Regions from separate parts of the Staphylococcus condimenti genome, predicted to be linked through region 3. Evidence: a T-box and tRNA genes for the amino acid it is inferred to sense, from the RefSeq annotation. Region 3 holds a T-box; the other regions hold tRNA genes.
What was found. The T-box of region 3 lies ahead of A4G25_RS01150 (valine--tRNA ligase). A T-box ahead of a tRNA ligase gene usually reads a tRNA of that ligase, here a tRNA-Val.

Region 1 (10,944 bases), 410 kb from region 3:
TATTTTACCAGGCGCAATTATAAATGGAGCAATGTCTATTTATACGGGTAAAGCTTATGATAAATACGGTGTCAGACCTTTAATTATAATTGGGTTTTCTTCATTGATTGTATTGACTGGGGTTTTAGCGTTTTTAAAAGTAGATACACCATATTGGTTGCTTGTTGTTGTGTATGCTTTAAGAATGTTATCAGTTTCCATATTGACAATGCCTTTGAACACAGCAGGTGTTAACGCATTGCCTAACAAAGATATATCACATGGTACAGCAATTATGAACTTTGCTAGAATGATGGCTTCGTCTATTGGTACAGCATTAATGGTCGCATTGATGACTACTGGTGCTAAAGTATTTGCACCAAAACCCCATGAAGCTGCTTCTAAAGAATTACTGCAAAGAGAAGCGGTTGCTAGAGGTGTAGATTTATCATTTGGTGTAATAACATTGTTAGTGATTATTGGTTTAATTATAGGATTATTTGTTAGAGATAAAGAAAAAGGAAGTAAGGCACCAAATGTACGTGAAATTTGAATAAGTAATTAAATTACCAGTAAAGACAGCTTTTTGGGTGTTTTTACTGGTTTTTTGTAAATAATGCGCAGATTTAAGAGGAATGATTGTCTCATTCGTTACCACTTATACATTAAGTTTGTTAAAATAAAGAAAGTAAATACTAATATATTTGGGGTGACAAGCTTTGTTAACAGTTGAACAAGTCAACAAATTAGTTGGAAATCTAAAAGATCCTATTTTAGATGTACCGCTTAAAGATACAGGTGGTATTGTAAATATCACAATAAAAGAAGAAATCGAACATGCCAGTGTTAAAGTTGCAATAGCTAAATTAGGTGGGAAACCACAATTAGACTTGCAAATGGCAATCGTACAAACATTAAAAGATAATGGCGCAAATACAGTAGGTATTCGTTTTGAAGAATTGAATCCAGAAACTGTAGCTAAATTTACAGGTGAAGATCCTAATGCTGAGCCTCAAACAATTGAAGGATTGCTTTCAAAAGATAATCCGGTTGAATTTATTGCAATTGCTTCTGGTAAAGGCGGCGTTGGTAAATCAACAGTTGCTGTCAATTTAGCAGTTGCACTGGCAAGAGAAGGTAAAAAAGTTGGACTGATTGATGCTGATATTTATGGTTTCAGTGTTCCAGATATGATGGGAATCGATACTAAACCAGGTATAGAAGGAAAATCAGTTAAACCAGTTGAACGCCATGGGGTAAAAGTAATGTCTATGGCATTCTTTGTTGAAGAAAACGCACCAGTTATTTGGCGTGGACCAATGCTAGGTAAAATGCTTACTAACTTCTTTACTGATGTTAAATGGGGAGGATTAGATTACTTATTATTAGATTTACCTCCAGGTACAGGTGATGTTGCATTAGATGTACATACAATGCTACCTTCAAGTAAAGAAATTATTGTGACAACTCCGCATCCGACAGCAGCTTTTGTAGCAGCTCGTGCGGGCGCTATGGCTAAGCATACAGAACATTCAATTTTAGGTGTTATTGAAAATATGTCTTACTTTGAAAGTAAGGAAACAGGAAATAAAGAGTACGTATTTGGTAAAGATGGAGGTAAAAAGTTAGCAGACGAACTTAATTCTGAACTATTAGGTCAATTGCCGCTAGCGCAACCAACATGGGATCCAAAAGATTTTTCACCATCGATTTATCAACCTACGGATAAATTAGGTGAAATATACCAAGAAATGGCGCAAAAGATTATCACTAAAACAATGAAATAGTCATTCAAGCAAAAAAACGCATGTTTTTTAAAAAAATATGCGTTTTTCTCTTGCATTTTTTTATAATCCTGATAGAATATATCTTTGTGAGCGAGAGATAGCAAATTATTTCAAAGCTTACAAAAAACATCTGAAAATAGTTGTTGACTTAACAACTTATCGATGATATACTTATAAAGTCGCTGAAAAAAATAAAGCGAAAACAAAGAGTGTAAAATTGACTCTTGATTAAATGAAGAAAATATTTTAAAATTGTAAAAGTAATGTTAATTAGTTATTGACTTCTTCGAAAAGAAGTGTTATAATAAATAACGTTACTGAAAAAATGAACATTGAAAACTGAATGACAATATGTCAACGTTAATTCCAAATTAACAAACGTCTTAGACGTTTTAAAACAAATTAGTTTTTATGAGCTAGTCAAACAAATCATAACTTTTATGGAGAGTTTGATCCTGGCTCAGGATGAACGCTGGCGGCGTGCCTAATACATGCAAGTCGAGCGAACAGACGAGGAGCTTGCTCCTCTGACGTTAGCGGCGGACGGGTGAGTAACACGTGGGTAACCTACCTATAAGACTGGAATAACTCCGGGAAACCGGGGCTAATGCCGGATAATATGCAGAACCGCATGGTTCTGCAATGAAAGACGGTTTTGCTGTCACTTATAGATGGACCCGCGCCGTATTAGCTAGTTGGTAAGGTAACGGCTTACCAAGGCAACGATACGTAGCCGACCTGAGAGGGTGATCGGCCACACTGGAACTGAGACACGGTCCAGACTCCTACGGGAGGCAGCAGTAGGGAATCTTCCGCAATGGGCGAAAGCCTGACGGAGCAACGCCGCGTGAGTGATGAAGGTCTTCGGATCGTAAAACTCTGTTATTAGGGAAGAACAAGTGCGTAGGTAACTATGCGCACCTTGACGGTACCTAATCAGAAAGCCACGGCTAACTACGTGCCAGCAGCCGCGGTAATACGTAGGTGGCAAGCGTTATCCGGAATTATTGGGCGTAAAGCGCGCGTAGGCGGTTTTTTAAGTCTGATGTGAAAGCCCACGGCTCAACCGTGGAGGGTCATTGGAAACTGGAAAACTTGAGTGCAGAAGAGGAAAGTGGAATTCCATGTGTAGCGGTGAAATGCGCAGAGATATGGAGGAACACCAGTGGCGAAGGCGACTTTCTGGTCTGCAACTGACGCTGATGTGCGAAAGCGTGGGGATCAAACAGGATTAGATACCCTGGTAGTCCACGCCGTAAACGATGAGTGCTAAGTGTTAGGGGGTTTCCGCCCCTTAGTGCTGCAGCTAACGCATTAAGCACTCCGCCTGGGGAGTACGGCCGCAAGGCTGAAACTCAAAGGAATTGACGGGGACCCGCACAAGCGGTGGAGCATGTGGTTTAATTCGAAGCAACGCGAAGAACCTTACCAAATCTTGACATCCTTTGACCGCTCTAGAGATAGAGTCTTCCCCTTCGGGGGACAAAGTGACAGGTGGTGCATGGTTGTCGTCAGCTCGTGTCGTGAGATGTTGGGTTAAGTCCCGCAACGAGCGCAACCCTTAAGCTTAGTTGCCAGCATTAAGTTGGGCACTCTAAGTTGACTGCCGGTGACAAACCGGAGGAAGGTGGGGATGACGTCAAATCATCATGCCCCTTATGATTTGGGCTACACACGTGCTACAATGGACAGTACAAAGGGCAGCGAAACCGCGAGGTCAAGCAAATCCCATAAAGCTGTTCTCAGTTCGGATTGTAGTCTGCAACTCGACTACATGAAGCTGGAATCGCTAGTAATCGTAGATCAGCATGCTACGGTGAATACGTTCCCGGGTCTTGTACACACCGCCCGTCACACCACGAGAGTTCGTAACACCCGAAGCCGGTGGAGTAACCTTTTAGGAGCTAGCCGTCGAAGGTGGGACGAATGATTGGGGTGAAGTCGTAACAAGGTAGCCGTATCGGAAGGTGCGGCTGGATCACCTCCTTTCTAAGGATATATACGGAACAGTTTCAACAGAAACTGACGGATTAACATTGACATATTGTATTCAGTTTTGAATGCTCATACGAGTATTCATGATTGTACATTGAAAACTAGATAAGTAAGTAATAAATAGATTTTACCAAGCAAAACCGAGTGAATTAGAGTTTTAAAGCTTTATTCATTTAAATGAATCGCTAGTAATCAATTTGCCGACGGCAAAGAAGATTACTCACATAATTAATAACGTGATTAAGTTATTAAGGGCGCACGGTGGATGCCTTGGCACTAGAAGCTGATGAAGGACGTTACTAACGACGATATGCTTTGGGTAGCTGTAAGTAAGCGTTGATCCAGAGATTTCCGAATGGGGGAACCCAGCACAAATTATGTTGTGTTATCGACATGTGAATACATAGCATGTCTGAAGGCAGACGCGGAGAACTGAAACATCTTAGTACCCGCAGGAAGAGAAAGAAAACTCGATTCCCTGAGTAGCGGCGAGCGAAACGGGAAGAGCCCAAACCAATGAGCTTGCTCATTGGGGTTGTAGGACACTCTGCATGGAGTTACAAAAGAATCGATTAGACGAACCGTACTGGAAAGTTGGACCAGAGAAGGTAAAAGTCCTGTAGTCGAAAGTCGATTCTCTCCTGAGTGGATCCTGAGTACGACGGAGCACGTGGAATTCCGTCGGAATCCGGGAGGACCATCTCCCAAGGCTAAATACTCTCTAGTGACCGATAGTGAACCAGTACCGTGAGGGAAAGGTGAAAAGTACCCCGGAAGGGGGAGTGAAAGAGAACTTGAAACCGTGTGCTTACAAGTAGTCAGAGCCCGTTAATGGGTGATGGCGTGCCTTTTGTAGAATGAACCGGCGAGTTACGATCTGATGCAAGGTTAAGCAGCGAATGCGGAGCCGCAGCGAAAGCGAGTCTGAACAGGGCGTTGAGTATTTGGTCGTAGACCCGAAACCAGGTGATCTACCCTTGGTCAGGTTGAAGTTCAGGTAACACTGAATGGAGGACCGAACCGACTTACGTTGAAAAGTGAGCGGATGAACTGAGGGTAGCGGAGAAATTCCAATCGAACCTGGAGATAGCTGGTTCTCTCCGAAATAGCTTTAGGGCTAGCCTCAAGTGATGATTGTTGGAGGTAGAGCACTGTTTGGACGAGGGGCCCTTCTCGGGTTACCGAATTCAGACAAACTCCGAATGCCAATCAATTTAACTTGGGAGTCAGAACGTGGGTGATAAGGTCCATGTTCGAAAGGGAAACAGCCCAGACCACCAGCTAAGGTCCCAAAATATATGTTAAGTGGCAAAGGATGTGGTATTGCCCAGACAACTAGGATGTTGGCTTAGAAGCAGCCATCATTTAAAGAGTGCGTAATAGCTCACTAGTCGAGTGACACTGCGCCGAAAATGTACCGGGGCTAAACATATTACCGAAGCTGTGGACTGTCCTTCGGACAGTGGTAGGAGAGCGTTCTAAGGGCGTCGAAGCATGATCGCAAGGACATGTGGAGCGCTTAGAAGTGAGAATGCCGGTGTGAGTAGCGAAAGATGGGTGAGAATCCCATCCACCGATTGACTAAGGTTTCCAGAGGAAGGCTCGTCCGCTCTGGGTTAGTCGGGTCCTAAGCCGAGGCCGACAGGCGTAGGCGATGGATAACAGGTTGATATTCCTGTACCGCCAATGATCGTTTTAAGCGATGGGGGGACACAGTAGGATAGGCGAAGCGTGCTGTTGGAGTGCACGTCCAAGCAGTAAGACTGAATGGTAGGCAAATCCGCCATTCTCAAGGTCAAGCTGTGATGGGGAGAGGAAACATGTTTTCCTCGAGTCGTTGATTTCACACTGTCGAGAAAAGCCTCTAGCTAGAGATTTGGCGCCCGTACCGCAAACCGACACAGGTAGTCAAGATGAGAATTCTAAGGTGAGCGAGAGAACTCTCGTTAAGGAACTCGGCAAAATGACCCCGTAACTTCGGGAGAAGGGGTGCTCTTTAGGGTTCACGCTCTGAAGAGCCGCAGTGAATAGGCCCAAGCGACTGTTTATCAAAAACACAGGTCTCTGCTAAACCGTAAGGTGATGTATAGGGGCTGACGCCTGCCCGGTGCTGGAAGGTTAAGAGGAGTGGTTAGCTTCTGCGAAGCTACGAATCGAAGCCCCAGTAAACGGCGGCCGTAACTATAACGGTCCTAAGGTAGCGAAATTCCTTGTCGGGTAAGTTCCGACCCGCACGAAAGGCGTAATGATTTGGGCACTGTCTCAACGAGAGACTCGGTGAAATCATAGTACCTGTGAAGATGCAGGTTACCCGCGACAGGACGGAAAGACCCCGTGGAGCTTTACTGTAGCCTGATATTGAAATTCGGCACAGCTTGTACAGGATAGGTAGGAGCCTTAGAAACGTGAGCGCCAGCTTACGTGGAGGCGTTGGTGGGATACTACCCTAGCTGTGTTGGATTTCTAACCCGCGCCATTAATCATGGCGGGAGACAGTGTCAGGCGGGCAGTTTGACTGGGGCGGTCGCCTCCTAAAGTGTAACGGAGGCGCTCAAAGGTTCCCTCAGAATGGTTGGAAATCATTCATAGAGTGTAAAGGCATAAGGGAGCTTGACTGCGAGACCTACAAGTCGAGCAGGGTCGAAAGACGGACTTAGTGATCCGGTGGTTCCGCATGGAAGGGCCATCGCTCAACGGATAAAAGCTACCCCGGGGATAACAGGCTTATCTCCCCCAAGAGTTCACATCGACGGGGAGGTTTGGCACCTCGATGTCGGCTCATCGCATCCTGGGGCTGTAGTCGGTCCCAAGGGTTGGGCTGTTCGCCCATTAAAGCGGTACGCGAGCTGGGTTCAGAACGTCGTGAGACAGTTCGGTCCCTATCCGTCGTGGGCGCAGGAAGTTTGAGAGGAGCTGTCCTTAGTACGAGAGGACCGGGATGGACATACCTCTGGTGTACCAGTTGTCGTGCCAACGGCATAGCTGGGTAGCTATGTATGGACGGGATAAGTGCTGAAAGCATCTAAGCATGAAGCCCCCCTCAAGATGAGACTTCCCAACTTCGGTTATAAGATCCCTCAAAGATGATGAGGTTAATAGGTTCGGGGTGGAAGCATAGCGATATGTGGAGCTGACGAATACTAATCGATCGAAGACTTAATCCAATTTCAAGTTTTGACTGGTTGAATTGATAATTACTTACTATCTAGTTTTGAATGTATAATCATTCTATTGTCTGGTGACAATGGCAAAGAGGTCACACCTGTTCCCATGCCGAACACAGTAGTTAAGCTCTTTAGCGCCGATGGTAGTCGGACTTACGTTCCGCAAGAGTAGGACGTTGCCAGGCAATTATATTATTCCACAGTAGCTCAGTGGTAGAGCTATCGGCTGTTAACCGATCGGTCGTAGGTTCGAGTCCTACCTGTGGAGCCATATGGCCCCGTGGTCAAGCGGTTAAGACACCGCCCTTTCACGGCGGTAACACGGGTTCGAGTCCCGTCGGGGTCATTTACATATTGGAGAATTAGCTCAGCTGGGAGAGCATCTGCCTTACAAGCAGAGGGTCGGCGGTTCGAACCCGTCATTCTCCACCATCTTAATGAACTGAATATTTGCTGGAGGGGTAGCGAAGTGGCTAAACGCGGCGGACTGTAAATCCGCTCCTTCGGGTTCGGCAGTTCGAATCTGCCCCCCTCCACCATCTTTAATGGGCTATAGCCAAGCGGTAAGGCAACGGACTTTGACTCCGTCACTCACTGGTTCGAATCCAGTTAGCCCAGCCATTAGAGCCATTAGCTCAGTTGGTAGAGCATCTGACTTTTAATCAGAGGGTCAGAGGTTCGAATCCTCTATGGCTCACTCTTAGCACTCTTTTAAGAGTGCTTTTTTTATGCGCTTTTTTAAATTAGTGAAAGATATTATTTAAATAAATATGTAGTTTCATTCAAGGATACTACTACTTTTATGATATAATTTGTGTGTATGACGGCTATTTATCAATAAGATAAAATGGTTATCATTGTAATTAGGTTACCGGAGGAGATGCTATGAATTTTGGCAGCTTTTTTGAAAATTTTAACACGGTAAAGTTAATAACAAGTGTATTAGACTTAGTTATCGTATGGTATGTTATTTACCTTCTAATCACTGTATTTAAAGGTACAAAAGCAATTCAACTCCTCAAAGGAATCATTGTGATTGTAATTGGCCGTTGGGTGAGTGCTGCCTTGGATTTAACAACAACAGCTCGCTTATTTGATATGGTTATTCAATGGGGGTTCTTGGCAATTATCGTAATCTTCCAACCTGAAATTCGACGCGCTTTAGAGCAGCTGGGTAGAGGTAATCTATTCAAACGTTATACTGACAGCTCTTCAGCTGATCAACAAAAAATGATTAAAGCTGTATCAGGTGCTGTACAGTATATGGCTAAAAGACGTATTGGAGCCTTAATTGTTTTTGAAAAGAAAACAGGGTTGCAAGATTACATTGAAACCGGTATTCCAATGGATTCAGATATTTCACAAGAACTTTTAACAAATGTGTTTATACCGAACACTCCATTACATGACGGTGCGATGATTATTCAAGGTACTAAGATTGCAAGTGCTGCTTGCTACCTGCCGCTTTCTGACAGCTCAAAAATATCTAAAAGCTTAGGTACAAGACACCGAGCGGCTGTAGGTATTTCAGAAGTATCAGATGCATTTACTGCGGTTGTGTCTGAAGAAACCGGCTCAATTTCTATTACATTTGACGGTAAATTGAGAAAAGATATTTCATTGGAAGTCTTCGAAGAACTTTTAGCTGAACATTGGTTTGATACAAGACTTCAAAAGAAAGGTGTGAATTAAAATGTTTGAGAGCAAATGGGGATTACGTTTTGTTGCATTTGTCTTAGCATTAGCCTTCTTTTTAACAGTGAACAATGTTTTCGGAAACATTTTTAGTTCTTCAGCTTTAACGCAAAGCACAACACGTACAATACAAAATGTTCCTGTAGAAGCTACATATAATAGTAAAGAATTGTACGCATCAGGTATACCTGATAATGTTGATGTCCAATTAAAAGGCTCACAATCTAAAGTATTAAGAGCTGAACAGTCTGATGATATCAAAGTCGAACTTGATTTGACTAAAACTAAACTAGGCAAACATAAAGTGGACTATGTTATTAAAGGACTTGATAAAGATGTAGAAGGGACAGTCAACCCCAAACAAGCTAATATCACTCTAGAGAAAAAAGTTACGAAAGAATTGACAGTTCAACCAGATGTGAGTAATAAAGATATCAATTCAGATTATCAGATTGCAAATCAATCTGTTTCACCGCAAAAAGTAAAAATAATCGGCGGTGAACATCAAGTTGATAATATTGCTTATTTAAAAGCAACGTTTAAAGATGCTTCAAACATCAGCCAAGATACTACTGATGCTGGGGAAATAGTAGCTTTTGATAAAAACTTGAATAAAATTGATGTTATTACTAAACCGAGCAGTGTTAATATTACTGTGGAATTAAAACCTTACAGTAAAAAAGTGGACATTAAGAAAAAAGTAATTGGCAAAGCCAATTCTAAAATTAAAGCAGATGATATTGATTTATCAAAACAACAAATTGAAATATTTGGAAATAGAGAAGACTTAAATAGTATTAGTGAAATTACAGGAGAAATTGATCTTTCAGATTTTGATAATTCAGATGAAGCACCTGTAAAATTAACAGTACCTGAAAAAGTAACTAATACTGATCCAAGTGATATTAAAGCATATTTATCAAATCACTAAATTTTAAGCATTTAAAGGAGAATTTTGAAATGGGCAAATATTTTGGGACTGATGGTGTAAGAGGTGTAGCAAATAAAGAACTTACACCAGAACTTGCATTCAAACTAGGCAGATATGGAGGATATGTTTTAGCACACAATGAAGATAAAAAACATCCTCAAGTACTAGTAGGACGTGACACTCGAGTTTCAGGCGAAATGTTAGAATCAGCACTAATTGCAGGATTGATATCTATCGGAGCTGAAGTTATGAGATTAGGTGTTATTTCTACACCAGGCGTTGCTTATCTCACAAAAGAAATGGATGCAGAATTAGGTGTAATGATTTCTGCTTCACATAACCCAGTTGCTGATAATGGTATTAAATTCTTTGGTTCAGATGGATTTAAATTATCTGATGATCAAGAAAATGAAATTGAAGCGTTACTTGATGAAGAAAATCCTGATTTACCTCGTCCAGTAGGTAATGAAATTGTGCATTATTCAGATTATTTCGAAGGTGCTCAGAAGTATTTAAGCTATATTAAATCAACAATTGATGTAAATTTAGATGGACTTAAAATTGCACTAGATGGTGCGAATGGTTCTACTTCACAACTTGCTCCGTTCTTATTTGGAGATTTGGAAGCAGATACAGAAGTAATCGGCTGCAGTCCAGATGGTTATAATATTAATGACGGTGTAGGATCTACACATCCTGAAGCTTTAGCGAAAACTGTTGTAGAAACAGAAAGTGATTTCGGTTTAGCTTTTGATGGAGATGGAGATCGTTTAATTGCAGTTGATGAAAAAGGTAACATTGTAGATGGCGACCAAATCATGTTTATTATTGGTCAAGAAATGGCTAAAAACCAAGAATTAAATGATAATATGATTGTTTCAACTGTAATGAGCAACTTGGGATTCTATAAAGCTTTAGAAGCTGAAGGAATTAAATCTAACAAAACTAAAGTTGGAGATCGTTATGTAGTGGAAGAAATGCGTAAAGGTAATTACAACCTTGGTGGTGAACAATCTGGTCATATTGTATTAATGGATTATAATACAACTGGTGATGGATTGCTTACAGGTGTTCAATTAGCTGCAGTTGTAAAACTAACTGGCAAATCATTAAGTGAACTTGCCGCACAAATGAAAAAATATCCTCAATCGCTCATTAACGTACGTGTCAGCGATAAACACGGTGTTACTGATAATGAAGATGTTAAAGCAGAGATGGATCGTGTTGAAGCTGATATGAACGGAGAAGGCCGTATCTTAGTTCGTCCATCAGGAACAGAACCTTTAGTGCGTGTGATGGTAGAAGCGGCTACTGATGAAAAAGCACAAAGCTACGCACAGCAGATTGCTGATGTTGTAGAAGATAAAATGGGTTTGGATAAATAAAATAATGT
Region 2 (10,944 bases), 1.1 Mb from region 3:
TGAGATGTAAAGATGGGGCGTTAAACATATTGGATACTGCATCTCGCTATCTTGTTTTCAATATCTTTTTAATAAAAAAGGAGTGTTTTTTTATGGCAAAGAAACCCGTAGATAATATTGTTCAAATTATTGGAGATACACCTGTAGTTAAACTACGCAACGTAGTACCTGAAGACGCAGCTGATGTTTATGTTAAATTAGAATATCAAAACCCAGGCGGCTCAGTTAAAGACCGTATCGCTTTAGCAATGATTGAAAAAGGTGAAAGAGACGGCAAAATCAAACCAGGCGATACAATTGTAGAACCGACAAGTGGTAACACAGGTATCGGTTTAGCATTTGTTGCTGCTGCTAAAGGCTATAAAGCAGTATTCACAATGCCTGAAACAATGAGTATTGAACGTCGTAATTTATTAAAAGCATACGGCGCAGAAGTGGTATTAACACCTGGATCTGAAGCGATGAAAGGTGCAATTAAAAAAGCAAAAGAATTAAAAGAAGAGTACGGTTATTATGAACCGCAACAATTCGAAAACCCAGCTAACCCGCTTGTTCACGAATTGACAACTGGTCCAGAATTAGTTGATCAGTTTGAGGATAAAACAATCGATGCATTCTTAGCTGGTGTTGGTACAGGCGGTACATTGACAGGTGTCGGCAAAGTCTTGAAAAAACAATATCCTGATATCGATATTGTAGCGATTGAACCAGAAGATTCTCCTGTATTAAGCGGTGGAGAACCAGGTCCTCATAAATTACAAGGTTTAGGTGCAGGCTTTGTTCCTGAAACTTTAGATACTCAAATTTACGATGAAGTGATTAAAGTCGGCAATGAAGTAGCGATGGAAACTGCACGCCGTGTAGCTAAAGAAGAAGGTATCTTAGCAGGTATTTCTTCAGGTGCTGCTATTCATGCTGCAATCCAAAAAGCAAAACAATTAGGAAAAGGTAAAACAGTTGTAACTGTATTGCCAAGTAACGGTGAACGTTACCTTTCAACTCCGCTTTATTCTTTCGAAGATAAATAAGAATGCGGTAATACAGCTGTCTGCAGAACGCTCTTATCAGAGTATTCTGCGGCAGCTTTTTTGTTTTTGAACACTTATACATTCGGTCATTTAATGAAGTTTGCTATAATAAGAAACAGTTATTTTGAAAGGAAGATCATCATGGCACATACAAAAATTATGGGTATATTGAATGTGACGCCTGATTCGTTTTCAGATGGCGGAAAATATAATTCAGTTGAAACAGCTGTGGCACGTGTGAAAGAAATGATGGATGAAGGTGTTGATATTGTAGATATCGGCGGCGTGTCTACACGTCCGGGACATCAAGAAGTTGCTTTAGAAGATGAGCTTGAGCGTGTGATTCCAGTAGTACGTGCACTGTCTGAATTTAATGTACAGCTTTCAATCGATACTTTTAGAAGTGAAGTTGCAGAACAAGCTTTAGAGGCGGGTGCAACAATGATTAATGATCAATGGGCAGGTTTATATGACCCTAAAATGTTTGAAACCGTAGCGCGCTATGATGCAGAAATTGTGTTGATGCATAATGGTGACGGCGAGCGTGATGAGCCGATTATGGATGAAATGCTGTTATATTTATTAAAACAAGCCAACCGTGCAGAAGAAGCAGGCATCAAACATGATAAGATTTGGATCGATCCGGGCATTGGTTTTGCTAAAAGCAGAGCGGAAGAACGCGTTGTTATGGATCGTTTAGATGAACTTGTAGCAACAGAGTATCCTGTTTTATTAGCGACAAGCCGCAAACGTTTTATCAAAGAAATGATTAAAACAGATTCTCGACCAGAAGAAAGAGATGAAGCGACAGCAGCTACGACAGCTTATGGCATTATGAAAGGTGTTAAAGCAGTCAGAGTACATAACGTTGAATTGAATGCACGTATTGCCCAAGGTATAGACTACTTGAAGGAGAATGAACAATGACAGATACAATTTTTCTCAATGGAATGCGCTTTTACGGTTATCATGGTGTGCTTGAAGCAGAAAATGACATTGGGCAGATATTTGTTGTGGATGTCGTTTTGAAAGTAGATTTATCTGCAGCAGGAAAATCAGATTTGGTAGAGGACACTGTAAACTATGCAGAAGTTTATGCAGATGTAAAAGAGATTATGGAAGGCGAACCTAAGAATTTACTTGAACATTTGGCTACGCTTATTGCAAAACGTATAAATTCACACTATAATCGGGTATTGGAAACTAAAGTGAGAATTACAAAAGAAACACCACCTATTCCAGGACATTATGACGGGGTAGGAATTGAGATATCGAGGGTGAATTCAGACCATGACTAAAGTTTATTTAGGCTTAGGCAGCAATGTTGGAGATAGAGAACATCAATTAAAAGAGGCGCTTCGTTTATTAGATGCGCAACAAGGTATAAAAGTAACCCAAGTATCTTCACTTTATGAAACAGCACCAGTTGGATATGTTGACCAACCTGATTTTTTGAATTTATGTGCAGAGATTGAGACAAATTTATCACCGCAAGCAGTATTGAAAAGCGGTTTGAATATAGAACAGCAATTGCATCGCGTTCGTAAAGAACGATGGGGTCCGCGCACATTAGATATAGATGTTTTACTTTATGGTAATGAAATCATTGAAGATCAGGATTTAAGCATTCCGCATCCGCGAATGGCAGAACGTGCTTTTGTATTGATTCCTTTACAAGAAATTGCACCTGAGGCAATCAATCCGCGCACTCAGACAAAGATTAAAGATATTGAAGTCCCTGATGAAACTGTGAATAAATATCATAAACGTTAGAGAAAGATTGAGAGGTAATTATTATGTGGAAGATTGGAGATGTAGAAATCGACAATAGAGTCGTACTTGCTCCGATGGCTGGAGTTTGCAACTCTGCCTTCAGATTAACAGTCAAAGAATTCGGTGCAGGGTTAGTATGTGCTGAAATGGTAAGTGATAAGGCGATTTTATTCAACAATCCTAAAACAATGAATATGTTGTATATTGATGAGAATGAACGTCCGCTTTCATTACAGATTTTCGGCGGGGAGAAAGAGAGTCTTGTAGAAGCAGCGGTTTATGTAGATCAAAATACGACTGCAGATATCATTGATATTAATATGGGATGCCCTGTAAATAAGATTATTCGTTGTGAAGCAGGCGCTCGTTGGTTATTAGACCCTAATAAAATATATGAAATGGTTTCAGCCGTAACTGAAAAAGTGAGCAAACCTGTGACATGCAAAATGCGTATCGGCTGGGATGATGATCATATTTATGCAGTAGAAAATGCTAAAGCAGCTGAACGTGCTGGTGCCGCAGCGATTTCATTGCATGGACGTACACGTGTTCAAATGTATGAAGGTCATGCAGATTGGGATATTATTAGACAAGTGAAGGAAGCGGTCAATATTCCTGTTATCGGCAATGGTGATGTAACGAGCCCTGAACTTGCACAAAAAATGTTAGATGAAACAGGTGTCGATGCAGTAATGATCGGTCGTGAAGCGTTAGGAAACCCATGGATGATTTATCGTACAGTACATTATTTAGAGACTGGCGAATTAATGGAGGAACCTACTGTAAAAGAAAAAGTAGAAATTGCTTTATTACATTTGCGTCGACTAGTAGAATTAAAAGGTGAGAAGATTGGTGTTATGGAAATGCGTAAGCACGCTTCTTGGTATTTAAAAGGCGTAAAAGGGAATGGAAAAGCCCGTAAAGCGTTGAACCAAGCAAACACTGAACAAGAAATGATTGATATACTGCAGAATTTCCAGGCAGAATCAACTGCAGCAACAGCAACCCAACAAGCTTAAAGGAGAGGTAACATGTCAGAAGAAATGAATGACCAAATGCAGGTCCGCCGTCAGAAATTACAAGAATTAATTGATTTAGGGATTGATCCTTTCGGTAAACGTTTTGATCGTACAGCAAGTGCTGAAGAATTGAAAGAAGCATGGGATCAATATTCTAAAGAAGAATTGCACGAAAAAGAAGATGAAGAAGCAGCACATGTAGCAATTGCTGGCCGCTTAATGACTAAACGCGGTAAAGGTAAAGCTGGATTTGCGCATATTCAAGATTTATCTGGACAAATTCAAATTTATGTACGTAAAGACCAAGTCGGCGAAGAACAATTTGCAATTTGGAAAATGGCTGACTTAGGAGATATTGTAGGTATTAAAGGTGTTATGTTTAAAACAAACACTGGTGAGTTGAGTGTTAAAGCTAAATCATTTACTTTATTATCAAAATCTTTACGCCCATTACCAGACAAATTCCATGGTTTGCAAGATGTTGAACAACGTTATCGTCAACGTTATTTAGATTTAATTACAAATCAAGAAAGTACACAAACATTCATTAACCGCAGTAAAATCATTCAAGAAATGCGTAACTATTTAAATAGCAAAGGTTTCTTAGAAGTTGAAACACCTATGATGCATCAAATCGCAGGTGGTGCTGCTGCTCGCCCATTCGTAACTCATCACAATGCTTTAGATGCAACGTTATATATGCGTATTGCGATTGAACTGCACTTAAAACGTTTAATCGTAGGTGGATTAGAAAAAGTATATGAAATTGGCCGTGTATTCCGTAACGAGGGTGTATCAACACGCCATAACCCTGAATTTACGATGATTGAATTGTATGAAGCTTATGCTGATTTCCACGATATTATGGATTTAACAGAAGGCACAATCCGTCATATTTCTAAAAAAGTATTAGGTACTGCAGTAGTTCCGTATGGTGAATACGAAGTAGATTTAGATTCACCATGGAAACGAGTTCATATTGTAGATGCTGTTAAAGAAGCAACTGGTGTAAACTTCTTTGATGTTAAATCTGATGAAGAAGCACGTGAACTTGCTAATGAGCATGGCATTGAAATTACAGATCATATGACATATGGTCATATTTTGAATGAGTTCTTTGAACAAAAAGTAGAAGAAACACTTATTCAACCAACATTTGTATATGGACACCCAATTGAGATTTCACCACTTGCTAAGAAAAATCCAGAAGATCCAAGATTTACAGATCGTTTCGAATTATTTATCGTAGGTCGTGAACATGCGAATGCATTTACAGAGTTGAATGATCCTATTGATCAACGCGAAAGATTTGAAGCGCAATTAAAAGAAAAAGAACAAGGTAACGATGAAGCGCATGAAATGGATGAAGATTACATTGAAGCATTAGAATACGGTTTGCCTCCAACAGGTGGTCTAGGAATTGGTATTGATAGACTTGTAATGTTATTAACTAATTCACCATCTATCAGAGATGTATTGTTATTCCCTTATATGCGTCAAAAATAATGTATCAGATCTGTGTAGCTTAGAAGAGTGCTGTTAAACAGCGCTCTTTTTTTGTTTTAAAATGCAAAGCTGTGGGTGTATCGAAGTTTGTTAATGCACTATATTACAAAACCTTTAAGAAAATCAAAAAACTTATGAAAAGCCCTTGCAATAATTTGTAATGCGTGTATAATAGTTAATTGTTCTGAAGAAATAAAACGACATTTTATGAGTGATTATGTATGAATATAAGTTATTCAAAAAAATGATTCAAAAGTGTTGACAAGACTTGAACGATGTAGTAAAATATAAGAGTCGTCAAAAAGAACGCGTCATACATTTGTAAAAAAGATTTTAACAGAGTGTAAAATTGACTATTGCAAATGTTAACAAAAACAGTTAATATAGTTTAAGTGGAAAACACGAAGCAACTTATTAATTACATTGTCTGGTGACAATGGCAAAGAGGTCACACCTGTTCCCATGCCGAACACAGAAGTTAAGCTCTTTAGCGCCGATGGTAGTCGGACTTACGTTCCGCAAGAGTAGGACGTTGCCAGGCAATATAATTCGGAGAATTAGCTCAGCTGGGAGAGCATCTGCCTTACAAGCAGAGGGTCGGCGGTTCGAACCCGTCATTCTCCACCATTTAATAGCCGGCCTAGCTCAACTGGTAGAGCAACTGACTTGTAATCAGTAGGTTGGGGGTTCAAGTCCTCTGGCCGGCACCATTTCAAATGCTTATGAGCCATTAGCTCAGTTGGTAGAGCATCTGACTTTTAATCAGAGGGTCAGAGGTTCGAATCCTCTATGGCTCATCAGTTTTCCATTATATCTAATGCAGAAGTAGTTCAGCGGTAGAATACAACCTTGCCAAGGTTGGGGTCGCGGGTTCGAATCCCGTCTTCTGCTCCATTATTTTTGCCGGGGTGGCGGAACTGGCAGACGCACAGGACTTAAAATCCTGCGGTAAGTGATTACCGTACCGGTTCGATTCCGGTCCTCGGCACCATATAAATATTAGCGCCCGTAGCTCAACTGGATAGAGCGTTTGACTACGGATCAAGAGGTTATGGGTTCGACTCCTATCGGGCGCGCCATTTATAATTTTCACTACATAATAATTGAATGACGGGAAGTAGCTCAGCTTGGTAGAGCACTTGGTTTGGGACCAAGGGGTCGCAGGTTCGAATCCTGTCTTCCCGACTCTTATTTAATTATTCATAATGGGGGCTTAGCTCAGATGGGAGAGCGCCTGCTTTGCACGCAGGAGGTCAGCGGTTCGATCCCGCTAGTCTCCACCATTATTATTAAAATGAACATTGAAAACTGAATGACAATATGTCAACGTTAATTCCAAATTAACAAACGTCTTAGACGTTTTAAAACAAATTAGTTTTTATGAGCTAGTCAAACAAATCATAACTTTTATGGAGAGTTTGATCCTGGCTCAGGATGAACGCTGGCGGCGTGCCTAATACATGCAAGTCGAGCGAACAGATGAGGAGCTTGCTCCTCTGACGTTAGCGGCGGACGGGTGAGTAACACGTGGGTAACCTACCTATAAGACTGGAATAACTCCGGGAAACCGGGGCTAATGCCGGATAATATGCGGAACCGCATGGTTCTGCAATGAAAGACGGTCTTGCTGTCACTTATAGATGGACCCGCGCCGTATTAGCTAGTTGGTAAGGTAACGGCTTACCAAGGCAACGATACGTAGCCGACCTGAGAGGGTGATCGGCCACACTGGAACTGAGACACGGTCCAGACTCCTACGGGAGGCAGCAGTAGGGAATCTTCCGCAATGGGCGAAAGCCTGACGGAGCAACGCCGCGTGAGTGATGAAGGTCTTCGGATCGTAAAACTCTGTTATTAGGGAAGAACAAGTGCGTAGGTAACTATGCGCACCTTGACGGTACCTAATCAGAAAGCCACGGCTAACTACGTGCCAGCAGCCGCGGTAATACGTAGGTGGCAAGCGTTATCCGGAATTATTGGGCGTAAAGCGCGCGTAGGCGGTTTTTTAAGTCTGATGTGAAAGCCCACGGCTCAACCGTGGAGGGTCATTGGAAACTGGAAAACTTGAGTGCAGAAGAGGAAAGTGGAATTCCATGTGTAGCGGTGAAATGCGCAGAGATATGGAGGAACACCAGTGGCGAAGGCGACTTTCTGGTCTGCAACTGACGCTGATGTGCGAAAGCGTGGGGATCAAACAGGATTAGATACCCTGGTAGTCCACGCCGTAAACGATGAGTGCTAAGTGTTAGGGGGTTTCCGCCCCTTAGTGCTGCAGCTAACGCATTAAGCACTCCGCCTGGGGAGTACGGCCGCAAGGCTGAAACTCAAAGGAATTGACGGGGACCCGCACAAGCGGTGGAGCATGTGGTTTAATTCGAAGCAACGCGAAGAACCTTACCAAATCTTGACATCCTTTGACCGCTCTAGAGATAGAGTCTTCCCCTTCGGGGGACAAAGTGACAGGTGGTGCATGGTTGTCGTCAGCTCGTGTCGTGAGATGTTGGGTTAAGTCCCGCAACGAGCGCAACCCTTAAGCTTAGTTGCCAGCATTAAGTTGGGCACTCTAAGTTGACTGCCGGTGACAAACCGGAGGAAGGTGGGGATGACGTCAAATCATCATGCCCCTTATGATTTGGGCTACACACGTGCTACAATGGACAGTACAAAGGGCAGCGAAACCGCGAGGTCAAGCAAATCCCATAAAGCTGTTCTCAGTTCGGATTGTAGTCTGCAACTCGACTACATGAAGCTGGAATCGCTAGTAATCGTAGATCAGCATGCTACGGTGAATACGTTCCCGGGTCTTGTACACACCGCCCGTCACACCACGAGAGTTCGTAACACCCGAAGCCGGTGGAGTAACCTTTTAGGAGCTAGCCGTCGAAGGTGGGACGAATGATTGGGGTGAAGTCGTAACAAGGTAGCCGTATCGGAAGGTGCGGCTGGATCACCTCCTTTCTAAGGATATATACGGAACAGTTTCAACAGAAACTGACGGAATAACGTGACATATTGTATTCAGTTTTGAATGCTCATTTGAGTATTCATGATTGTACATTGAAAACTAGATAAGTAAGTAATAAATAGATTTTACCAAGCAAAACCGAGTGAATTAGAGTTTTAAAAGCTTTATTCATTTAAATGAATCGCTAGTAATCAATTTGCCGACGGCAAAGAAGATTACTCACATAATTAATAACGTGATTAAGTTATTAAGGGCGCACGGTGGATGCCTTGGCACTAGAAGCTGATGAAGGACGTTACTAACGACGATATGCTTTGGGTAGCTGTAAGTAAGCGTTGATCCAGAGATTTCCGAATGGGGGAACCCAGCACAAGTTATGTTGTGTTATCGACATGTGAATACATAGCATGTCTGAAGGCAGACGCGGAGAACTGAAACATCTTAGTACCCGCAGGAAGAGAAAGAAAACTCGATTCCCTGAGTAGCGGCGAGCGAAACGGGAAGAGCCCAAACCAATGAGCTTGCTCATTGGGGTTGTAGGACACTCTGCATGGAGTTACAAAAGAATCGATTAGACGAACCGTACTGGAAAGTTGGACCAGAGAAGGTAAAAGTCCTGTAGTCGAAAGTCGATTCTCTCCTGAGTGGATCCTGAGTACGACGGAGCACGTGGAATTCCGTCGGAATCCGGGAGGACCATCTCCCAAGGCTAAATACTCTCTAGTGACCGATAGTGAACCAGTACCGTGAGGGAAAGGTGAAAAGTACCCCGGAAGGGGAGTGAAAGAGAACTTGAAACCGTGTGCTTACAAGTAGTCAGAGCCCGTTAATGGGTGATGGCGTGCCTTTTGTAGAATGAACCGGCGAGTTACGATCTGATGCAAGGTTAAGCAGCGAATGCGGAGCCGCAGCGAAAGCGAGTCTGAACAGGGCGTTGAGTATTTGGTCGTAGACCCGAAACCAGGTGATCTACCCTTGGTCAGGTTGAAGTTCAGGTAACACTGAATGGAGGACCGAACCGACTTACGTTGAAAAGTGAGCGGATGAACTGAGGGTAGCGGAGAAATTCCAATCGAACCTGGAGATAGCTGGTTCTCTCCGAAATAGCTTTAGGGCTAGCCTCAAGTGATGATTGTTGGAGGTAGAGCACTGTTTGGACGAGGGGCCTTTCTCGGGTTACCGAATTCAGACAAACTCCGAATGCCAATCAATTTAACTTGGGAGTCAGAACGTGGGTGATAAGGTCCATGTTCGAAAGGGAAACAGCCCAGACCACCAGCTAAGGTCCCAAAATATATGTTAAGTGGCAAAGGATGTGGTATTGCCCAGACAACTAGGATGTTGGCTTAGAAGCAGCCATCATTTAAAGAGTGCGTAATAGCTCACTAGTCGAGTGACACTGCGCCGAAAATGTACCGGGGCTAAACATATTACCGAAGCTGTGGACTGTCCTTCGGACAGTGGTAGGAGAGCGTTCTAAGGGCGTCGAAGCATGATCGCAAGGACATGTGGAGCGCTTAGAAGTGAGAATGCCGGTGTGAGTAGCGAAAGATGGGTGAGAATCCCATCCACCGATTGACTAAGGTTTCCAGAGGAAGGCTCGTCCGCTCTGGGTTAGTCGGGTCCTAAGCCGAGGCCGACAGGCGTAGGCGATGGATAACAGGTTGATATTCCTGTACCGCCAATGATCGTTTTAAGCGATGGGGGGACACAGTAGGATAGGCGAAGCGTGCTGTTGGAGTGCACGTCCAAGCAGTAAGACTGAATGGTAGGCAAATCCGCCATTCTCAAGGTCAAGCTGTGATGGGGAGAGGAAACATGTTTTCCTCGAGTCGTTGATTTCACACTGTCGAGAAAAGCCTCTAGCTAGAGATTTGGCGCCCGTACCGCAAACCGACACAGGTAGTCAAGATGAGAATTCTAAGGTGAGCGAGAGAACTCTCGTTAAGGAACTCGGCAAAATGACCCCGTAACTTCGGGAGAAGGGGTGCTCTTTAGGGTTCACGCTCTGAAGAGCCGCAGTGAATAGGCCCAAGCGACTGTTTATCAAAAACACAGGTCTCTGCTAAACCGTAAGGTGATGTATAGGGGCTGACGCCTGCCCGGTGCTGGAAGGTTAAGAGGAGTGGTTAGCTTCTGCGAAGCTACGAATCGAAGCCCCAGTAAACGGCGGCCGTAACTATAACGGTCCTAAGGTAGCGAAATTCCTTGTCGGGTAAGTTCCGACCCGCACGAAAGGCGTAACGATTTGGGCACTGTCTCAACGAGAGACTCGGTGAAATCATAGTACCTGTGAAGATGCAGGTTACCCGCGACAGGACGGAAAGACCCCGTGGAGCTTTACTGTAGCCTGATATTGAAATTCGGCACAGCTTGTACAGGATAGGTAGGAGCCTTAGAAACGTGAGCGCCAGCTTACGTGGAGGCGTTGGTGGGATACTACCCTAGCTGTGTTGGATTTCTAACCCGCGCCATTGATCATGGCGGGAGACAGTGTCAGGCGGGCAGTTTGACTGGGGCGGTCGCCTCCTAAAGTGTAACGGAGGCGCTCAAAGGTTCCCTCAGAATGGTTGGAAATCATTCATAGAGTGTAAAGGCATAAGGGAGCTTGACTGCGAGACCTACAAGTCGAGCAGGGTCGAAAGACGGACTT
Region 3 (10,944 bases):
CAAATCAGCTTGAACCGTTTGGATGAAGAGTTGAAAGAAGCTTATGATTTAGGAATCAGAGCTGTCATTTTCTTCGGTGTTCCAAATGAAAAAGATTCCGTAGGCACTGGTGCATATGCGCATGAAGGTATTGTTCAACAAGCAACACGTAAATCTAAAAAATTATATCCAGATATGTTAGTAATTGCTGATACTTGCTTATGTGAGTATACAGATCATGGTCATTGCGGTTTAATTGATGAACATACTCATGATGTTGATAATGACAAATCATTACCGCTTCTAGTGAAAACAGCAGTTTCTCAAGTTGAAGCGGGCGCAGATATTATCGCTCCAAGTAATATGATGGATGGTTTCGTCACAGAAATCAGAAAAGGTTTAGATGAAGCAGGATACTATAATATTCCAATTATGAGCTATGGCATTAAATATGCTTCAAGTTTCTATGGTCCATTCCGTGATGCTGCAGAATCAACACCATCTTTTGGAGACCGCAAAACTTATCAAATGGATCCATCAAATCGTCGTGAAGCTTTATTAGAACTTGAAAGTGACTTGCATGAAGGTGCAGACATGATGATTGTGAAACCGTCATTAAGTTTCTTAGATATCATCAGAGATGTAAGAGAGAGAACTAATGTTCCAGTTATTGCTTACAATGTAAGCGGGGAATACAGCATGACTAAAGCTGCTGCATTACAAGGTTGGATTGATGAAGAACAAATCGTGATGGAACAAATGACTTCTATGAAACGTGCAGGCGCAGATATGATTATTACTTATTTCTCTAAAGATATCTGCCGTTATTTAGATAAGAAGGAGGATTAAAATGGGTTACGAAAAATCTATTGAAGCCTATGAAAAAGCAGAACAACTTATGCCGGGTGGTGTAAACAGCCCCGTTCGTGCATTTAAATCTGTAGATATGCCAGCTATTTTTATGGATCATGGTAAAGGTTCAAAAATTTACGATATCGATGGCAATGAATATATTGATTACGTACTAAGCTGGGGTCCTTTAATTCTAGGACACGAAAATCCGCAAGTAATTGAAAACTTGCATAAAGCAGTTGATAAAGGAACAAGTTTTGGTGCTTCAACACTTGAAGAAATCAAACTTGCTGAATTAGTGATAGATCGCGTTCCTTCTATTGAAAAAGTCAGAATGGTATCTTCTGGTACAGAAGCTACACAAGATACAATTCGTTTGGCTCGTGGTTATACTGGAAGAGACAAAATTGTAAAATTTGAAGGTTGCTACCATGGTCACAGTGATTCATTATTAATCAAAGCTGGTTCTGGTGTCGCAACTTTAGGTTTACCTGATTCTCCAGGAGTACCTGAAGGCACTGCCAAAAGTACAATTACTGTTCCTTACAATGATTTAGATGCTATTCGTAAAGCTTTTGAATTGTATGGTGACGATATTGCAGGAGTTATCGTTGAGCCTGTTGCAGGAAACATGGGTGTTGTACCGCCAGTTGAAGGTTTCTTACAAGGCTTACGCGATATTACGAATGAATATGGTTCTTTACTAATCTTTGATGAAGTTATGACTGGTTTCAGAGTAGGTTATAACTGTGCACAAGGTTATTTTGACGTCATTCCAGATTTAACTTGCTTAGGTAAAGTTATTGGAGGCGGCTTACCTGTAGGTGCATTCGGTGGTAAAAAAGAAATCATGGATAAAATTGCTCCTGTTGGTACAATTTATCAAGCAGGTACATTATCAGGAAACCCATTAGCAATGACTAGTGGTTATGAAACATTAAGCCAATTAACGCCAGAAAGCTATGAATATTTCAATGAATTAGGAGATTTGCTTGAAGAAGGATTGAAAAAAGTAGCTGCAAAACATAATGTACCAATGACAGTAAATAGAGCAGGTTCTATGATTGGTTATTTCTTAAACGATGGACCAGTGACTAACTTTGAACAAGCGAATAAAAGTGATTTAAAACTATTCTCTGAAATGTATCGTGAAATGGCTAAAGAAGGTGTCTTCTTACCACCATCTCAATTTGAGGGTACTTTCTTATCAACAGCACATACAAAAGAAGATATTGAACGTACAATCGAAGCATTTGATAAAGCCTTTGAAAGAATAACTAATAATTAATTAATAAAAATAACTCGAAAAATTATAAAAGTACATACCATTAGGTGTGTACTTTTATTTTTGGGCAATTTTGTAACGAGAATTAATGAAAAATGTTATCATTAACCTATCGAAAGAGAAGTCGGCGATTTAAGGATAGTGATAAAAGTGAATAAAAAATGGCTTAATAATATGATTGTTTTATTATTAGCAGTAGTTATTAGTTTGATTTTTTCAGCTTTGCATATCATGCTGCCATTTATGTTTGGTCCAATTATTGCCAGCATTATATGTATCAGAGTATTTAAATTAGATATACAATGGCCATTTTGGATCAGCCAACTTGGACTGATATTGCTCGGGGTGCAAATTGGTTCAACTTTTACCAAAACAGTAGTCAATGATATTGCACAAAACTGGTTTTCTATTATTTTAGTTACAGTGTTATTGCTAGTGTTAGCAATCTTAATTGCTTATTTCTTTAAAAAGATTGCACGTGTTAATACTGAAACCGCGTTATTAAGCGTAATACCAGGCGCTTTAAGTCAAATGTTAATCATGGCTGAAGAAGATAAACGCGCAAATATTTTAGTCGTAAGTCTGACGCAAACCTCACGTATTATATTTGTGGTGATTTTAATTCCGATGCTTTCATATTTTATGTCTAGCGGAAGTTCAACAGGCGGGGCGGCAAAAGCGGTAAAATTAAAACCGCTCAGCGAAGCACTTTCAATTTGGCAAATCGTCTTCTTAATTGTAGCTGTAGCAGTTGTTTATATCTTAATGGATAAAATTAATTTTCCAACTAAGCAATTATTAGCTCCTATTGTAGTATTAATTGCTTGGAATATGATTACGAATGCTACATTTACCTTAGACAATTATCTAATTGCAGGTGCACAAGTTGCCTATATGATTCGAATCGGAATTCAAATTTCTAAATTATTAAGTGATTTGAAAGGAAGAGTTGCTATTGCAATCGCTTTTCAAAATATCATGCTGATTTTATGTGCGTTCGTCATGGTCTATTTTGTTCATTTATTTAACCACATGTCGTTAAATGATTTATTCTTAGGTGCCGCACCGGGAGGAATGAGCCAAATTGTACTTGTCGCATTAGAAACACATGCAGATGTAGCGATTATTTCTAGTTTCCACATCTTCAGAATTTTTTTCATCTTATTCCTAATTGCACCAGCGATAAAATATTTCTTGAACTATACAGAACGTTCGTCCAAAAAATAAACAAAACTGCCTCTGAATTGAAAAGAGGCAGTTTTTCTATATTAATGAATTTCACCTAGTGCCTTTTTAATATCTTGATTGTCTTCAGAAATGACACCTATCGCAGCTTCTAATCCTGTTACAATACTGCTTAAGGACATAGAAGGTTTATCAGGTTTATCGATTACTTGTTCTGGAATAAATGGAACATGGATAAATCCAAACTGTAGATCAGGATATTTTGTAGCTTGTAAATATCCAAGTTGATAAAGAATATGATTACATACAAAGGTACCTGCGGTGTTGGATAAAGCAGCTGGAATACCAGCATCTTTAATTGCCTGAGTCATTTTTTTGACAGGCAGGTTAGAAAAATACGCAGGTGCACCATCTTGTTGAATAGGTATATCAATCGGCTGGTTATTTTCATTATCAGGAATACGGGCATCATTAATATTAATGCCGACACGCTCAGGTGTCAGGTTAAAACGACCCCCAGCTTGTCCAATTGCAATAACTGCATCAAAATATTCTTGTTCTAATTTATCAGCTATTTTATCAGAAGATTTATGAAAAACTGTAGGTATTTCTAATTTTGTGATTTGATGGTTTTTAATATGTTCTGGTAATAATTTTATAGCTTCTAAAGCAGGATTTTTTTTCTCTCCGCCAAACGGATCAAAAGCTATAATTAAAATTTTCATTAATTTCACCTTCGTTCAATTGATTGTATTCATATATTTAATATTGGGTCGGTTTGAAAGAACAGCCTTCTAAATGGGCATCATACAAACCGGCAGCTTCTAAAAATGAGAACATCGTTACAGGTCCCATAAATTTAAATCCATATTTTTTTAAATCCTTAGACATTTGTTTAGCACGCTCATCTACAGTGATACGATCAGCTGTTGTTTTATATTTTAAATCAATAGGCTGGTGATTAACATAAGACCATAAAAACTCGCTGAAACTACCATGTGTTTTTTCGATTTCAAGAAAGCCTTTAGCTTGACTCACAATGGCTTCTAATTTCTTTCGATAATGGACAATCCCCGGAAATTCCATGAGTTTATCGATATCTTCATCTGTCATAGAGGCAATTTTTTCAGGATCAAAATGGTAAAAAGCTTCACGATAAGCAGGGCGCTTTTTTAAAATAGTGAGCCAAGAAAGTCCTGCATGTTGAGACTCTAAAGCCATTAATTCAAAAAGTTTTCTGCTGTCATGAAGCGGTTGTCCCCATTCTTTATCATGATATTCTTTATAGATTGGATCCGTTGTTCCAAAAGCGCATTCTGTCATATTTTTTTGTCACCTCATTGACTTATTTTGTAGTTCTATTATACTATAAATAAGTAAGTGAATAATAGAAATCGGGAAGAGTATGCAGTCTTTTATTTGATAGAGAGTACATGGTTGGTGAAAATGTATAATAAAACTGCTGAAGGTAGCCCGCTAGGATCTTTATTTGAAACAAAGTAGGATAAAGCGTAAATTGAGCGTTAATCAATATAAGTGCTTCATAGCAGATGCTATGTTGAATTTAGGTGGTACCACGGAACATCCGTCCTATATTTAGGAACGGGTGTTTTTATTTTTAAGGAGGAAGCTCTATGGAAATGAAACCGAAATATAATCCGACTGAAGTAGAAGCCGGACGTTATCAAGAATGGGTTGAAAAAGGTTATTTCAGACCAAGTGGTGACAAATCAAAAGAAACATATACAATTGTTATTCCACCCCCAAATGTAACTGGTAAATTACATTTAGGACACGCATGGGATACAACTTTACAAGATATTCTAACTAGAATGAAACGTATGCAAGGATACGACACGTTATACCTACCAGGTATGGATCATGCTGGTATTGCTACTCAAGCTAAAGTAGAAGCAAAATTAAATGAACAAGGTATCTCAAGACATGATATTGGACGCGAAAAATTCCTTGAAGAAGTTTGGAGTTGGAAAGATGAGTATGCATCTTTCATTCGTCAACAATGGGCAAAATTAGGATTAGGCCTGGATTATGATAGAGAACGTTTTACATTAGATGAAGGTTTGAGTAAAGCAGTCAGAAAAGTATTCGTGGATATGTATAATAAAGGTCTGATATACCGTGGTGAACGTATAATCAACTGGGACCCTGAAGCACGTACTGCTTTATCAGATATTGAAGTCGTTCATGAAGATGTGGAAGGTAAATTCTATCATTTTAAATATCCGTATGCAGATGGAGAAGGTTATATAGAAATTGCGACTACACGTCCAGAAACTATGTTAGGTGATACAGCTATTGTCGTTAATCCTAATGACGAACGTTATAAAGATGTTATCGGTAAAAAGGTTATCTTACCAATTGTAAACCGTGAATTACCTATTCTTGCAGATGAATATGTAGATGTTGAATTTGGTAGTGGTGCAATGAAAGTAACACCAGCACATGACCCGAATGACTTTGAAATCGGTCAAAGACATAATTTGGAATCAATTATTGTGATGGATGAAGAAGGTAAGATGAACGATAAGGCTGGCAAATACGAAGGTATGGATCGTTTCGAATGCCGTACACAATTAGTGGAAGATTTAAAAGACCAGGATTTAGTCATTAAAATTGAAAATCATGTGCATGCAGTTGGTCACTCTGAGAGAACTGGTGCAGTAGTTGAACCGTATTTATCTACACAGTGGTTTGTAAATATGGAACCTCTCGCAAAACAAGCATTAGATAATCAAAAAACAGACAACCGTATTAATTTTGTACCAGACCGTTTTGAACATACATTTAATCAATGGATGGAAAATATCAGAGACTGGACTATTTCTCGTCAGTTATGGTGGGGTCATCAAATACCAGCTTGGTACCATAAAGAAACTGGAGAGATTTATGTAGGTGAAACTGAACCAGAAGATGCAGAGAATTGGGTTCAAGATGAAGATGTTTTAGACACTTGGTTCTCAAGCGGATTGTGGCCATTCTCAACATTAGGTTGGCCTGACGTAGAATCTGAAGATTATCAACGTTATTATCCTACAAATGCACTTGTAACTGGATATGATATTATCTTCTTCTGGGTAGCACGTATGATATTCCAAGGGCTTGAATTTACAGGAGAACGCCCATTTGATGATGTATTATTACATGGTTTAGTTCGTGCTGAAGATGGCCGGAAAATGAGTAAATCATTAGGTAATGGTGTAGATCCTATGGATGTTATCAATGAATATGGTGCAGACAGCTTAAGATATTTCTTGGCTACAGGTTCATCACCAGGTCATGATTTACGTTATTCAACAGAAAAAGTAGAATCTGTTTGGAACTTTATCAATAAAATCTGGAATGCTGCACGTTTCAGCATTATGAATATTGGTGAAGAATTTAAATTTGAAGATATTGATTTAAGTAAAAATCTTTCATTAGCTGACAAATGGATTTTGACACGTTTAAATGAAACGATTAATACTGTCACTGATTTAAGCGATCGCTATGAATTTGGTGAAGTAGGCCGTGCTTTATATAACTTTATTTGGGATGAATTCTGTGACTGGTACATTGAAATGAGTAAAATTCCGATGAATGGTGAAGATGAAGCGCAAAAACAAGTTACACGTTCAGTTTTAAGTTATGTATTAGATCGTACAATGCGTATGCTGCACCCATATATGCCGTTTGTGACTGAAGAAATTTGGCAAAACTTGCCGCATGTCGGTGAAACAATCGTGACAAGTGCTTGGCCTGAAGTGGAAGAAGCATACATGTTTGAAGAAAGTAAACAAGCGATGCAATATGTGGTTGAAATCATTAAAGCTGTAAGACAAGCACGTTCAGAAGTCAATACACCATTATCTAAAGCGATTCCGATTTATATTAAAACGAAAGATGCTGAAATTAAACAAATGTTAGATGAAAATCAGCACTATCTTGAAAGATTCGGACATCCAAGTGAGCTTGTGATTTCTACTGACATTGAAACACTGGATAAAGCTATGACTTCAGTTGTCGGCGCAGGTGAAGTTATCTTGCCTTTAGAAGGTTTAATCGATATGGATAAAGAAATTGCACGTTTAGAAAAAGAACTTGATAAATGGCAAAGTGAGTTAGATCGTGTTGATAAAAAATTATCTAATGAAAACTTTGTAAATAAAGCTCCAGAAAAAATCATCAACGAAGAAAAAGCTAAAAAGCATGATTATCAAGAAAAATTTGATAGCGTTAAAGCTAGAATTGAACAATTAAAAGCATAGGAGTCCTGATTATGAATTACCTAGACAGCTTATATTGGATCCATGAAAGGGATAAGTTTGGTATTAAACCAGGCACTAAGCGTATGGAATGGATGTTGCAACGTTTAGGCAATCCTGAAAACCGCATTAATGGTATCCATGTAGGGGGAACAAACGGCAAAGGTTCTACTGTTGCTTATTTACGTTCAGCCTTAGTCGAAAATGGTTATGATGTCGGTACATTTACTTCGCCATACATTGAAACATTTAACGAACGCATTAGTTTAAATGGAGAACCTGTCAGTAATGATGTGATTGTGGAGTTGGTATCGCGAGTTAAACCAGTAAGTGAAGCATTAGAAGCAGAAACTGAATATGGTACTGCAACTGAATTTGAAATTATAACTACCATGATGTTTTTATATTTTGGAGAAATTCGTCCAGTTGATTTTGTGGTGATAGAAGCGGGATTGGGAATTAAAAATGATTCCACTAATGTGTTTGCACCTATCATGTCTATTATCACAAGTATCGGTTTAGATCATACTGATCTACTTGGTTCAAGTTATTTAGATATTGCAAAAGATAAAGGCGATATTATTAAACACCATGTACCTTTTGTATATGCAGTTAAAAATGAAGAAGCTTTAAAGTATTTTAGAGAATATGCTGAAAAGCAAGATGCACCTGCATTTGAATTAGATAGGGACATTTCAATAGTTTCTGAAGAAGATGAATTTATTTATCGTTTTAAAGATTATGAACTTGAAAATATCGCTTTAAATATGTTGGGTGAACATCAAAAAGAAAATGCTGCACTTGCAATTACGGCACTTATCATTTTATTTGAACAAGGTCAAATTGAACTCGATTTCAACAAAATGATTAATGCGATTGAAAAAGTGAGTTGGACTGGAAGAATTGAAAAAGTAAAAGAAGAACCATTAATGATTATAGATGGTGCTCATAATAATGAAAGTGTTGATGCACTTATAGACACAATAAAAAAATATTACGACAAAGAAAAAGTTGATATTTTGTTTTCAGCTGTGAGTGGCAAACCGATTTCTCATATGTTAGAGGAACTGAAAACAATTTCAGATCATATTTATGTGACAGATTTTGATTTCCATAGAGCTAAACCAAAAGAAGAAATTGCTGCAGATGCTGAAACATTTGAAACAATCTTAGTTGATAATTATGTTGATTTTATTGAAAATTATCAAGGTGATGCTTTAATTATTACAGGTAGTCTATATTTTATTAGTGAAGTTAAGGCAAAAGTAAATTTTAATTCTTAAATTAATAAAGGAGATGAAACACACTCACTATGTGCTTCATCTCCTTTTTACTGTTTGTATTTTTTATGATAAGTGCATGTGAAAAATGAAAAAATAGAACATAACCTCCACGTTTTTTTATAAAACAATTTTTATAATTAAATTAATTGATTCTAAAATATAGAGCCGATATAATCATCTATATCAATTAGAAAAGGGGGATTCATATATTGTCGTTTATTTTTTCGGGCGTTTTTTGTGTAGTTTTAGAAAGCTTTCTTTTACAACTTTGTCATGTTAGCAAATTAGACTTTTCTTATTTGAGATTACGTTCGAAATGTGAAAATTGCAGTCATGTATTAAGATTCGTCGATTTGATACCTATATTTAGTTTTATATTTTTAAAAGGTAAATGTCATTATTGTAAAAAGAATATTCCTTTCATTCATCTCCTTGGCGAATTGGCTGCCATACTCCCCGTCATATTGATTTACAATCATCTTCTTAGTTTGAGTTCTACTCTTTTTGTAGCTTCCTATCTTTTATTATTAACCGCAGCACTTTATGATATTCAAACCTATTCAATTCCACTCCATTTTATTCTTATTATGTATATTGTAATCATAGTATTATCCAATCATATTTTTATTGATCAAATAAGTTTAATAATTCTCTTGCATTTACTATTCATTTTTTCAAAATCAAGTATAGGATATGGCGATATTGCTATATTTTCTCTTTTCACTCTGGTCACACCTTATCAATTTTTCTACTTATTATTTTGTATTACTTTCATACTCGCAGGTATATTTTCATTTTTTATAATTCGTATATTCAAAAAGAAGATAACTAAAGTTCCACTTATTCCGTATATCTTTTTATCTTTTTTGTGTATTTCGATTTTTTATCCTATTTTAGTTAGATATTTCTATATATAAGGGTGATATTTATGATGATTAAACAATTACCAGAAAACGATAAGCCGAAAGAAAAACTCATGGCAAAAGGAGCAGCTCATTTAGCTGATTCAGAATTACTCGCTATATTAATTAATACAGGCCGAAAAGGACATTCGAGTATCGAAGTGGCTCAGGATTTGATAAAGATGGCAAGAAGTTTGAAAGAACTTAAGTTATTATCATTGAATGATATTATGAAAGTTAAGGGAATAGGATTGAACAAAGCAATCATTTTAAAAGCAGCATTTGAACTTGGAGAGAGAATGTATGTACCCGATTTAGATGCAAAAGTAAAAATAACTTCCCCGCAAGATGCAGCTGATTATTTTTTGTCCAGAATGATGCATTTGACACATGAGCAATTTGAAGTGTTGTTTTTAAATTCTAAAAATGTAGTAATACGTCATGAAGTGATATTTGTAGGAACTTTAAATTCTTCAATCGTACATCCGCGTGAAGTATTTAAAGCAGCAATCAAATGGTCAAGTAATGCGATAATCGTAGTACATAATCATCCTTCAGGAGATGTTACTCCTTCTAAAGAAGATATTTTGACTACAAAGCGATTGCAAGAATGCGGGAGAGTTTTAGGAATAGAACTGCTTGATCATATTATTATCGGTGATGCAAAGTATTTAAGTATGGTTGAAGGTGGATATTTTGACGACTAAAAATAACCTAACTGCTTTAGCGCAATTAGGTTTGGTATTTAAATCTAGAATATTAAAATTAAAGCGGATGATTTTGTATATATGCCATAATCCAAATGACACCTTGATAAGCTAAATATATAATTAATACGAGTATTCCGGCTTTGATTAAAAATCTTAATATTGACAATCCAACTCTAAATAGTAAAACTACAAGTAATACAAGTAAAATTAATGATAAAATTGTCATCGATGCCACTCCTTTTATTTAATTTTAGCTTATTTGTTTCACTTACGCATCAGACCAGAGTCATATTAAGGTTATCATTCTCTAGGCCGATGTATAAATTCATGCTATATTTTAAAATAAATGGATAAGAATAATAGGCGGTGCAAAAATGAGGTTTATTTTAAATTTGATAAAAAATATCATCGCTGTAGCAGGTATCATTGTTATCGTATTTTTTGCATTGAAATATGCGCCATTTTTGAAAGATCAAGAATGGAACC

Region 1: it encodes a tRNA-Val, which carries the amino acid that the T-box ahead of A4G25_RS01150 (valine--tRNA ligase) is inferred to sense. The anticodon was not compared.
Region 2: it encodes a tRNA-Val, which carries the amino acid that the T-box ahead of A4G25_RS01150 (valine--tRNA ligase) is inferred to sense. The anticodon was not compared.

What each region holds. Positions count from the first base shown of each region.
Region 1 covers NZ_CP015114.1:2,464,219-2,475,162, forward strand. Annotated here, with positions in the region: gene A4G25_RS11785 (MDR family MFS transporter) at 1-532, shown strand, start outside; gene A4G25_RS11790 (P-loop NTPase) at 699-1,766, shown strand; rRNA gene A4G25_RS11795 (16S ribosomal RNA) at 2,204-3,755, shown strand; rRNA gene A4G25_RS11800 (23S ribosomal RNA) at 4,000-6,925, shown strand; rRNA gene rrf (5S ribosomal RNA) at 6,996-7,110, shown strand; tRNA gene A4G25_RS11810 (tRNA-Asn) at 7,122-7,196, shown strand; tRNA gene A4G25_RS11815 (tRNA-Glu) at 7,200-7,271, shown strand; tRNA gene A4G25_RS11820 (tRNA-Val) at 7,282-7,357, shown strand; tRNA gene A4G25_RS11825 (tRNA-Tyr) at 7,381-7,464, shown strand; tRNA gene A4G25_RS11830 (tRNA-Gln) at 7,472-7,546, shown strand; tRNA gene A4G25_RS11835 (tRNA-Lys) at 7,550-7,622, shown strand; gene cdaA (diadenylate cyclase CdaA) at 7,811-8,617, shown strand; gene A4G25_RS11845 (CdaR family protein) at 8,619-9,551, shown strand; gene glmM (phosphoglucosamine mutase) at 9,581-10,936, shown strand.
Region 2 covers NZ_CP015114.1:1,356,191-1,367,134, reverse strand. Annotated here, with positions in the region: gene cysK (cysteine synthase A) at 93-1,028, shown strand; gene folP (dihydropteroate synthase) at 1,170-1,955, shown strand; gene folB (dihydroneopterin aldolase) at 1,952-2,326, shown strand; gene folK (2-amino-4-hydroxy-6-hydroxymethyldihydropteridine diphosphokinase) at 2,319-2,801, shown strand; gene dusB (tRNA dihydrouridine synthase DusB) at 2,825-3,820, shown strand; gene lysS (lysine--tRNA ligase) at 3,833-5,326, shown strand; rRNA gene rrf (5S ribosomal RNA) at 5,753-5,867, shown strand; tRNA gene A4G25_RS06890 (tRNA-Val) at 5,878-5,953, shown strand; tRNA gene A4G25_RS06885 (tRNA-Thr) at 5,961-6,036, shown strand; tRNA gene A4G25_RS06880 (tRNA-Lys) at 6,051-6,123, shown strand; tRNA gene A4G25_RS06875 (tRNA-Gly) at 6,146-6,220, shown strand; tRNA gene A4G25_RS06870 (tRNA-Leu) at 6,229-6,317, shown strand; tRNA gene A4G25_RS06865 (tRNA-Arg) at 6,329-6,405, shown strand; tRNA gene A4G25_RS06860 (tRNA-Pro) at 6,438-6,511, shown strand; tRNA gene A4G25_RS06855 (tRNA-Ala) at 6,534-6,609, shown strand; rRNA gene A4G25_RS06850 (16S ribosomal RNA) at 6,733-8,284, shown strand; rRNA gene A4G25_RS06845 (23S ribosomal RNA) at 8,529-10,944, shown strand, end outside.
Region 3 covers NZ_CP015114.1:209,750-220,693, forward strand. Annotated here, with positions in the region: gene hemB (porphobilinogen synthase) at 1-828, shown strand, start outside; gene hemL (glutamate-1-semialdehyde 2,1-aminomutase) at 830-2,119, shown strand; gene A4G25_RS01135 (AbrB family transcriptional regulator) at 2,267-3,343, shown strand; gene pcp (pyroglutamyl-peptidase I) at 3,385-4,026, opposite strand; gene A4G25_RS01145 (DNA-3-methyladenine glycosylase I) at 4,064-4,624, opposite strand; T-box leader at 4,683-4,897, shown strand; gene A4G25_RS01150 (valine--tRNA ligase) at 4,936-7,566, shown strand; gene A4G25_RS01155 (bifunctional folylpolyglutamate synthase/dihydrofolate synthase) at 7,578-8,846, shown strand; gene A4G25_RS13365 (prepilin peptidase) at 9,056-9,763, shown strand; gene radC (RadC family protein) at 9,775-10,455, shown strand; gene A4G25_RS13025 (hypothetical protein) at 10,514-10,684, opposite strand; gene A4G25_RS01165 (DUF4930 family protein) at 10,833-10,944, shown strand, end outside.